DNA from 3 places in the Bradyrhizobium sp. 155 genome. Region 2 is predicted to be linked to each of the others. Evidence: predicted binding sites of a transcription regulator. Region 2 holds the regulator's gene; each other region holds the start of a gene.
What was found. The regulator HrcA, encoded in region 2, represses chaperone genes, less so after heat shock. The targets are predictions, from matches to a motif close to GTTAGCACTCNCNNNNNGNGAGTGCTAAC.
Positions count from the first base shown of each region.

Region 1: the regulator HrcA is predicted to act here: its motif matches at 1,732-1,760, upstream of IVA93_RS13950 (co-chaperone GroES).
Region 3: the regulator HrcA is predicted to act here: its motif matches at 1,732-1,760, upstream of IVA93_RS04790 (co-chaperone GroES).

Region 1 is NZ_CP064704.1:2,883,251-2,886,524, forward strand. It holds gene groL (chaperonin GroEL) at 1-1,330, opposite strand, end outside; gene IVA93_RS13950 (co-chaperone GroES) at 1,375-1,689, opposite strand; gene IVA93_RS13955 (usg protein) at 2,064-2,351, shown strand; gene IVA93_RS13960 (cupin domain-containing protein) at 2,501-3,040, shown strand; gene IVA93_RS13965 (O-linked N-acetylglucosamine transferase, SPINDLY family protein) at 3,053-3,274, opposite strand, start outside.
Region 2 is NZ_CP064704.1:7,820,536-7,823,809, reverse strand. It holds gene rdgB (RdgB/HAM1 family non-canonical purine NTP pyrophosphatase) at 1-555, opposite strand, end outside; gene rph (ribonuclease PH) at 567-1,280, opposite strand; gene hrcA (heat-inducible transcriptional repressor HrcA) at 1,462-2,550, shown strand; gene grpE (nucleotide exchange factor GrpE) at 2,647-3,264, shown strand.
Region 3 is NZ_CP064704.1:993,559-996,832, reverse strand. It holds gene IVA93_RS04800 (protein phosphatase CheZ) at 1-765, shown strand, start outside; gene IVA93_RS04795 (hypothetical protein) at 1,015-1,536, opposite strand; gene IVA93_RS04790 (co-chaperone GroES) at 1,850-2,146, shown strand; gene groL (chaperonin GroEL) at 2,289-3,274, shown strand, end outside.

The DNA of each region.
Region 1 (3,274 bases), 2.9 Mb from region 2:
GCACGATCTCGACGCCGGTCTTCTGGTCGTCGTTCTTGGTGCGCAGGCCCTTGAGCTGCTCGGAGGCACGGAGCAGGGCGACGCCGCCGCCCGGGACGATGCCTTCCTCGACCGCGGCGCGGGTCGCATGCATCGCGTCATCAACGCGATCCTTGCGCTCCTTCACCTCGACCTCGGTCGCGCCGCCGACGCGGATCACCGCGACGCCGCCTGCGAGCTTGGCAAGACGCTCCTGGAGCTTCTCACGGTCGTAGTCCGAGGTGGTTTCCTCGATCTGCGCCTTGATCTGCGACACGCGCGCTTCGATGTCGGCCTTCTTGCCGGCGCCGTTGACGATCGTGGTGTTCTCCTTGTCGATCATCACCTTCTTGGCGCGACCGAGCATGTTGAGCGTGACGTTCTCGAGCTTGATGCCGAGATCTTCCGAGATCGCCTGGCCACCGGTCAGGATCGCGATGTCCTGCAGCATGGCCTTGCGGCGATCGCCGAAGCCCGGAGCCTTGACGGCCGCGACCTTCAGGCCGCCACGGAGACGGTTCACGACCAGGGTGGCAAGCGCTTCGCCTTCGACGTCCTCGGCGACGATGACCAGCGGCTTGCCGGTCTGCACCACGGCCTCGAGCAGCGGCAGCAGCTCGTTCAGCGAGGAGAGCTTCTTCTCGTTGATGAGGATGTAGGCGTCGTCCATCTCAACGCGCATCTTGTCGGCGTTGGTGACGAAGTAGGGCGAGATGTAGCCGCGGTCGAACTGCATGCCCTCGACGACGTCGAGCTCGGTCTCGAGCGACTTGGCTTCCTCGACGGTGATGACACCCTCGTTGCCGACCTTCTTCATGGCGTCGGCGAGGAACTTGCCGATCTCCGCGTCGCCGTTGGCCGAGATGGTGCCGACCTGGGCGATCTCGTCGTTCGAGGTCACCTTCTTGGAGTTCTTGACGAGGTCCGCAACGACGGCTTCGACCGCGAGATCGATACCGCGCTTCAGATCCATCGGGTTCATGCCGGCGGCAACCGACTTGGCGCCTTCGCGCACGATCGCCTGGGCCAGCACGGTCGCGGTGGTGGTGCCGTCGCCGGCCGCGTCAGCAGACTTGGAGGCGACTTCGCGCACCATCTGCGCGCCCATGTTCTCGAACTTGTCCTCGAGCTCGATCTCCTTGGCGACGGTGACGCCGTCCTTGGTGATGCGGGGAGCGCCGAACGACTTGTCGAGCACGACGTTGCGGCCCTTCGGACCGAGCGTGACCTTCACCGCGTTGGCGAGAATGTCGACGCCGCGAAGCATCTTGTCGCGCGCATCGACCGAGAATTTGACTTCTTTAGCTGCCATCTGGATTTTTTCCTTAGGTGTTTAACTGGATAAGAGAGGGGCTCTTAGGCCGCCTTCTTCTTGGAAGCGGGGACGTCGAGGACGCCCATGATGTCGCTTTCCTTCATGATCAGCAGGTCGACATTGTCGATCTTGACCTCGGTGCCGGACCACTTACCGAACAGCACGCGGTCGCCGACCTTCAGGTCGATCGGGATCAGCTTGCCAGCTTCGTCGCGGCCACCCGGGCCGACGGCGACGATCTCGCCCTGCGAGGGCTTTTCCTTCGCCGTGTCGGGAATGATGATGCCGCCAGCGGTCTTCTCTTCTGCGTCGATGCGCTTGACCACGACGCGGTCGTGAAGCGGACGGAAATTCATGCAGTTCTCCTAAGCTTTTGCACGATTTGGGAATTTTCGGTTGTTAGCAGTCTGCGCCAGCGAGTGCTAGCACAGGCACAGCTGAGATAAGGCAGGATTTGGGCGGGAGCAAGGGCTTGTAGCAGAAAAATAGCACTCGGAGACGCCGCCTGCCAAAATCTCTTTCCATCGTTAATCGCGCTCTTCGCCCGTAGTAGCACGGAGCCACATCTGCTGCTAACGCGTTGAATTTCAACAGCTTGTTAAACTTTTAGGCTTGAGATGGATTGTCAGTTTGCGTCACATTTCTCTCATGTGAGCGCATCAGCAGCGGGTGGCTCTTAAGGCGCACCGGAAAGCCACCCCTTGAATGCGCTCCTGCAAAGGAGGTTGGCATGGGCTTGCGGAGTGGAGCCGTTTCGGACGATTTCCGGAAACAGCTGCTGGGTTACGGAATGACGACGGCGCAAATTCTCTATCGGATGCCGGATCATCCCTCGCTGCTCCAGACTTACGTCTGGCAGGACTACGACATGTTTCCGAAATTTCCGGCGCTGAAGGATTTTCTGGCGTTCTGGCAGGAAAAGCTCGACGGACCGCTTCACTCGGTGACAGTGGCGCATTCCAAGCTGATCAAGCCCGCCGAGCTGCGCGCGGTGGACGGCGTATTCCGGCTGCATTGAAGGGCGGAGCTGTAGGGTGGGTTAGCGTCAGTGTAGCCCCCCATGCTTCAACGCTTGCGCAAAGAAGTGGTGGGTACGTTAGCGCTAACCCACCCTGCGATTTCGCATTCTGTGCTAGCCTCTCCCCATAACAACAGGGGAGGCCGCCCATGGCCAAGAAAGCAAAATCGCGCAGCGCATCGCAAGCCGCGGTGAAGAAGCGTAGCGGGGCCAAACCCGCAGCACGATCCACGGCGCGCACGGCGGTGAAGGCAAAAGCCCCCACGACAACGGCAAAGTCATCCGTCAAGAAACCGGCGCGGCCCAAGCAGCGCATTGCGATCAGCCATCACCGCGAGGAAGACTTCAAAGCCGACGGTCTGCGTACCTACGCGAAATATCGCGACCTCGGCATCGCCGCCGCCAGCCATGGCCTCGCGCAGGCGCACGTGATCCGGCTGCAAGGCCCCTGCAATCCGGACGAAGTGTCGAAGCTGCACTTTCACGACGTCGAATTCCAGATGGTCTACGTGCTCAAGGGCTGGGTGAAGACCTATATGGACGGAGAGGGCGAGACGCTGATGAAAGAAGGTAGCGCCTGGACCCAGCCGCCGAAGATCAAGCACATGATCCTGGACTATTCGGACGACGTCGAGCTGCTGGAGGTGATCCTGCCGGCGGAGTTCAGGACTGTGGAGTTGAAGGCGTAGGCGAGGCGGAGATCAGCCGCCGTCGTTGCAATAGCGTTTCCACATCGCGCGATAGGCATCGTCCACCGCTTGCACGTATGAGATTGGGTTGCCGGCGGCGGCAGCCCTGATCTGTCCGGGCAGTTCGCCGCGCAACTTATCGAGCTCGCCGATCTGCAACCCACGGCTCGCTGCGATTTCGACATAGGCCTCATCGCTGTCCGCGACCCACTCCGGCAGGCCCAGCGCGGTGAG
Region 2 (3,274 bases):
GCCGTGCTTCTCGATGCTCTCCATCTCGCCGAAGGTGCGGCTATGGCCGTCGGGCAAAAACATCGGGTCGTAGCCGAAGCCGGCGGTGCCGCGCGGCGGCCACACCAGCGTGCCGTCGACGCGCCCCTCGACCTCTTCGAGATGATCGTCGGGCCATGCAACGCAGAGCGCGGAAACGAAGTGCGCCTTGCGTTTGGCCGGCGTGGTCGCGCCGCGCTCCTGCAACAGACGCTCGATCTGCGCCATCGCTGCGGCAAAATCCTTGTTCGGGCCGGCCCAGCGCGCCGAGTAGATGCCGGGCGCGCCGTCGAGCGCGTCGACCACGATGCCGGAATCATCGGCGAAAGACGGCAGCTTCGTTGCCTGCGCCGCCGCGATCGCCTTGATCGCGGCATTGCTGCGGAAATCGTTTCCGGTTTCTTCCGGCTCGGGAAGGCCGAGCTCGCCGGCCGACACTGCTTCGATGCCGTAAGGCGCGAGTAGCTCCTTCATCTCGGCGAGCTTGCCGGGATTATGGGTCGCGATAACCAGCTTTCCGGTGATTCGGCGGTGCATCGGGCTATTGACTACGCTACCGCCAGTTTCTGCAAGTCCACGAGACGCGCGACGCCCTTGCGCGCCAGCGCCATCAACGCCAGGAACTCGGCTTCCGTGAATGGCTCGCGTTCCGCGGTGCCCTGGACCTCGATGATGCGGCCATCGCCGGTCATGACGAAATTGGCGTCGGTGTCGGCTTCGGAGTCCTCGGCATAGTCGAGGTCGAGCACGGGCGTGCCCTTGTAGATGCCGCAGGAGATCGCGGCGACGTTGTCGCGCAACACATTGGCCTTGACCATGTTGCGCGCCTTCATCCAGCTGACGCAATCGGCGAGCGCGACCCAGGCACCGGTGATCGAGGCGGTGCGGGTGCCGCCGTCGGCCTGGAGCACGTCGCAATCGACCGTGATCTGGCGCTCACCGAGCGCTTCGAGATTGATGATGGTGCGAAGCGAGCGGCCGATCAGGCGCTGGATTTCGACGGTGCGGCCGCTCTGCTTTCCGGCGGAGGCCTCGCGGCGGGTGCGTTCCGAGGTCGCGCGCGGCAGCATGCCGTATTCGGCGGTGACCCAGCCGCGGCCCTGGCCCTTCAGCCATGGCGGCAGGCGGTCTTCCAGCGTGGCGGTGACCAGCACGTGGGTGTCGCCGAATTTCACCAGGCACGAGCCTTCCGCATATTTGACCACGCCGCGCTCCAGCGTCACGGGGCGCAATTCGTCGGGCGCACGGCGGCTTGGCCGCATGGGAAATCCTCCAAAACTCTCAAAAAAGTGCTGTTGGCGGTGCTTGTAGGGGGGGTGAGGGTGGGCGGCAAGGGGGAAGATCGAGGCCTTCTTCACCCCCGATTTCCAATCCGCCAACGCCACGCTTGTCAGAAGCATCCGGGATAGACAAATTACCTGTGTCTTAGAGGAGTTACCGTCTGTGGCCCATCACGATCCGATCCATCTGATCGCGCCGCGCGCGGGCCTCGCCCAGCTCAACGAGCGTTCCCGCGACATCTTTCGTCAAATCGTCGAAAGCTATCTCGCGACCGGGGAGCCGGTGGGCTCGCGCAATATTTCGCGCCTGATTGCCATGCCGCTTTCGCCGGCCTCGGTCCGCAACGTCATGGCCGATCTGGAACAGCTTGGCCTAATCTACGCCCCGCACACCTCCGCCGGCCGATTGCCGACGGAACTTGGCCTGCGGTTCTTCGTCGATGCCCTGATGCAGGTCGGCGACCTCAATGACAGTGAACGGCAGGCGATCCAGAGCCAGTTGACCTCCGTCGGCCACGCGCAATCGGTGGAGGCTGCGCTCGAGGAGGCATTGACGCGGCTCTCCGGCCTGACCCGCGCCGCCGCCGTCGTGCTGACGCCGAAATCCAATGCGCGGCTGAAACATATCGAATTCGTCCGCTTGGAACCGGAAAAGGCATTGGTGATCCTGGTCGGCGAGGACGGGCAGGTCGAAAATCGCGTGTTGACGCTGCCGCCGGGAGTTCCATCCTCGGCGTTGACCGAAGCCGGCAACTTCCTCAATGCCCGCATTCGGGGCCGGACCCTGGCCGAGGCGCGGCTGGAGCTCGAGACCGCGCTCGGAGAGGCGCGCACCGAGCTCGATCAGCTGACGCACAAGGTGATCTCGGCCGGCATCGCCAGCTGGTCCGGCGGCGAGAACGAGGATCGTCAGCTCATCGTCCGCGGCCACGCCAATCTGCTCGAGGATTTGCATGCGCTGGAGGATCTCGAGCGCGTTCGCCTGCTGTTCGACGATCTCGAGACCAAGCGCGGCGTGATCGACCTGCTCGGCCGGGCCGAAACCGCGGAAGGCGTGCGGATCTTCATCGGCAGTGAGAACAAGCTGTTCTCGCTGTCGGGTTCGTCCACCATCATCTCGCCCTATCGGGACGCCGCCGGCCATATCGTCGGCGTTTTGGGCGTGATCGGGCCGACGCGGCTGAATTATGCCCGCGTGATCCCCACCGTGGACTACGCTGCCCGCATCGTCAGCCGGCTCTTGGGGGGCTGACCGGCGGCCGGGCCGATCACGGGCGCTTGATTTTCGCCGCCCGAAGCACGATATCCGGGCCAGAAACCCCCTGAGACGAATGCGAAAAGAGAGCCGATGACCGATCGAGACCGGCAACCCGAAGACACGAGTGCTGCGGCCGGCGAGCCCGTGGTGTCAAAACCCTACATCATGCCCGACGATCCCGAGCCCGGCTCCGTCGAGCTTCTGCAGAAGGAAGTCGCCGAGGCGCGCGACCGCATGCTGCGGACGCTGGCCGAAATGGAGAATTTGCGCAAGCGGACCACCAAGGAGGTCGCGGATGCCCGCCTCTACGGCATCACCGGCTTTGCCCGCGACGTGCTCGACATCGCCGACAACCTGCAGCGCGCGCTCGATGCCGTTCCGGCCGAAGCCCGTGCGGCGGCCGATGCAGGCCTCGCCTCGCTGATCGAGGGCGTCGAGCTGACTGAGCGCTCGCTGCTCAGCGCGCTGGAAAAACACGGCGTGAAGAAGTTCGACCCCTCGGGCCAGAAGTTCGACCCGAACTTCCAGCAGGCGATGTTCGAGGTGCCCGATGCGTCGGTGCCCGCAGGCACGGTCGTGCAGGTCATGCAGGCCGGCTACACCATCGGCGAGCGCGTGCTGCGTCCCGCCTTGGTCGGTGTCGCCAAGGGCGGCGCCAAGGTTGCGCCCGCTGCCAACAGCAACGAGCCGAACGGCGCGGCCAACTAAGTCGATCCTC
Region 3 (3,274 bases), 1.0 Mb from region 2:
AAACGTTTTCGTGTCGAGGAGGCTATTGTCGGCGAGATGCCCAGCCCCGAAATGATTGAGGAGGCTGCGCCGATGCATAGCGAGATCATGGCCGAGTTGCGTGCGATCCGCACGCAGATGGCGAAGGGCACCGCGCCGTTGTCCGGCAGCGCCGCCATGGCGGCGATCGACGCCTCCACCGCCCACGAGCTCTCGGAAGCCCGTACCATGCTCGATACTTACCGAGCGCAGATCGAGCAGTGCGAGAAGCTGAAGGTCGAGCTCGACCTCATCCACGACGCCATCGACCGCACCAAGCGCGAGATCGCGACACTGCATGGCAAGAGCTTCGACGGCGGCGAAATGGCCAAGGTCAATGGCGAGCTCGGCGCGGTCGTCGGCGGTACCGAACAGGCGACCCAGCAGATCCTCGAAGCCGCCGAGTCGATCGACCAGGCGGCCAGCGCGATGGCCAAGGTGCAATCGGCCGATCAGCAGAAGCGGCTCGCCGACGATATCCAGGAACGCGTCATCTCGATCTTCGAAGCCTGCAACTTCCAGGACCTGACTGGTCAGCGCATCAGCAAGGTCATGAGCACGATGAAGTTCATCGAGCAGCACATCAATTCCATGATGGAAATCTGGGGCGGCGTCGACGCGATCAAGTCCCACGTCGTGCCGCAGGTCGACACCCGCAGCGATGACGACAAGCTTCTCAACGGCCCGAAGCTCGCAGGCGACGTCGGCCACGCCTCGCAGGACGACATCGACGCGCTGTTCGACTGAACGGACGCGACGCTCTGAATAACGAAACGCCGGCGCAAGCCGGCGTTTTTTTGTTGTCTATCGTCCCCCGCTGTCATCGTCCGCGCAGGCGGACGATCCAGTATTCCAGAGACGGCAATGATTGAGCCGAGAAGCCGCGGCGTACTGGATGTCCGCCTGCCGCCTACGCTAAAGCTTCGGCGCCCCTGGACCTCAACCCCGGCGAAGCCTTGGCGTAGCCGGGTCGCGGGGCATGACGAAGGATAGAGACTACGCCCTCGGCGCGCAGCGGACGTAGACCATGTTGCCGTAGCGGGTGGCGGCGTCCTTGTCGATGAAGCGGGTGATGAGGACGCGGCCGTCGAAGGAGACGATCTCGCGGTCCTGGTCGCCGGGCGTCGGACCTGCCGGCCCGATATAGTTCTTGCCGCTCGGCGAGCCCTTCAGGCGCAGCTCCTGCGGTGTTGCCTGGTCGGCCAGATGCATGATCACGCCGCCGGAGGAGCCGGCCGTGATCACGTAAGGATTTTTGCATTGGGCCCGGGCGGCAGCCTCGGTGCGGGCGCGGTCGGCCGGGTTCTGGAACGAGGCCAGGCCCCAGCGCCCGACGATCTCGTCGGCGCGGATCGACGCGGGCATTTCCGGACCGGTGCCGGGCTCGGCCTCGGGGGGCGGTGAGGACGAAGAAAAGGACGGCAGGCTCATGCCGCCGCCGCAGGCACCAAGCAGCAGCGCCAGGCAAGAAGCCGCCGCCAGATTGGCGACCGTGCGCGCGTGAGCTGAACTGATCATGGCATTCCCCCGGACAAAACCATGGCCGCACCCCTTACGCAGCCAAGCGCAAAACCGCTGCCGGAGCAATGACGTCCTTTAATACGCCGGCACCCCGAACAAGTTTCCAATGTCACCATCCTATATCCGTCTCACCAATCGCTTAACCACCTTTGCTTGACAGGATCGCGGCCAAGCCATATTCCCGGGCGCACCATTAGCACTCTGAAAGATGGATTGCTAACGCGCGCCGATCGATCCTCGGGAAGGGTGGACGGAAGCGCCGCCCGCCCACTTCCTCTCCTTCCGAAGCGAGCCTCCAAAGGGAAACGTCATGACTAAATCCAAATTTCGTCCGCTGCATGACCGTGTCGTGGTCAAACGTATCGACGCCGAGTCAAAGACCAAGGGCGGCATCATCATTCCGGACACGGCCAAGGAAAAGCCGTCCCAGGGCGAAGTCGTCGCCGTCGGCCCCGGTGGTCGCGACGAGGCCGGCAAGCTGATCCCGATCGACCTCAAGGTCGGCGACCGTGTGCTGTTTGGCAAGTGGTCGGGCACCGAGGTCAAGATCGACAACGATGAGCTCCTGATCATGAAGGAGTCGGACATTATGGGCGTGATGGCCTAAGGCCAGACGCCTGAACGGCCGCTGAATGCATGCCCGGGTCACTCGATCCGGGCATGCATCATTCCGCCGGGTTCGATCGCGGACCCCGGAATGAGGCGACCCAATTAGCAAGACACATCACGAAGAAGAGGAATTGCAGACCATGGCTGCCAAAGACGTCAAGTTTTCCGGAGACGCGCGCGAACGCATGCTGCGCGGCGTCGATATTCTCGCCAACGCCGTCAAGGTGACGCTCGGCCCGAAAGGCCGCAACGTGCTCATCGAGAAGTCGTTCGGCGCGCCCCGCATCACCAAGGACGGCGTCACCGTCGCCAAGGAGATCGAGCTCGAGGACAAGTTCGAGAACATGGGCGCCCAGATGGTGCGTGAGGTCGCCTCCAAGACCAACGACCTCGCCGGCGACGGCACCACCACCGCGACCGTGCTGGCCCAGTCCATCGTCCGCGAAGGCGCCAAGTCGGTTGCCGCCGGCATGAACCCGATGGACCTCAAGCGCGGCATCGACATCGCGGTCGCGGCCGTCGTCAAGGACATCGAGAAGCGCGCCAAGCCGGTCGCCGCCTCCTCCGAGGTCGCCCAGGTCGGCACCATTTCGGCCAACGGCGATGCCGCCATCGGCAAGATGATCGCGCAGGCGATGCAGAAGGTCGGCAACGAGGGCGTCATCACCGTCGAGGAGAACAAGTCACTCGACACCGAGGTGGACATCGTCGAGGGCATGAAGTTCGACCGCGGCTATCTCAGCCCCTACTTCGTCACCAACCCCGAGAAGATGACGGCCGAGCTCGAGGACGCTTACATCCTCCTGCACGAGAAGAAGCTGTCCGGCCTGCAGGCCATGCTGCCCGTGCTGGAAGCCGTGGTGCAGTCGGGCAAGCCGCTCGTCATCATCGCCGAGGACGTCGAGGGCGAGGCGCTGGCCACCCTGGTCGTCAACCGCCTCCGTGGCGGCCTGAAGGTCGCCGCCGTCAAGGCGCCGGGCTTCGGCGACCGCCGCAAGGCCATGCTCGAGGACCTCGCGATCCTCACCGGCGGCCAGCTGATCTCCGAAGACCTCGGCATGAAGCTCGAGAGCGTGACGGTGAAGATGCTTGGGCGCGCGGGCAAGGTTGTGATCGACAAGGAGAA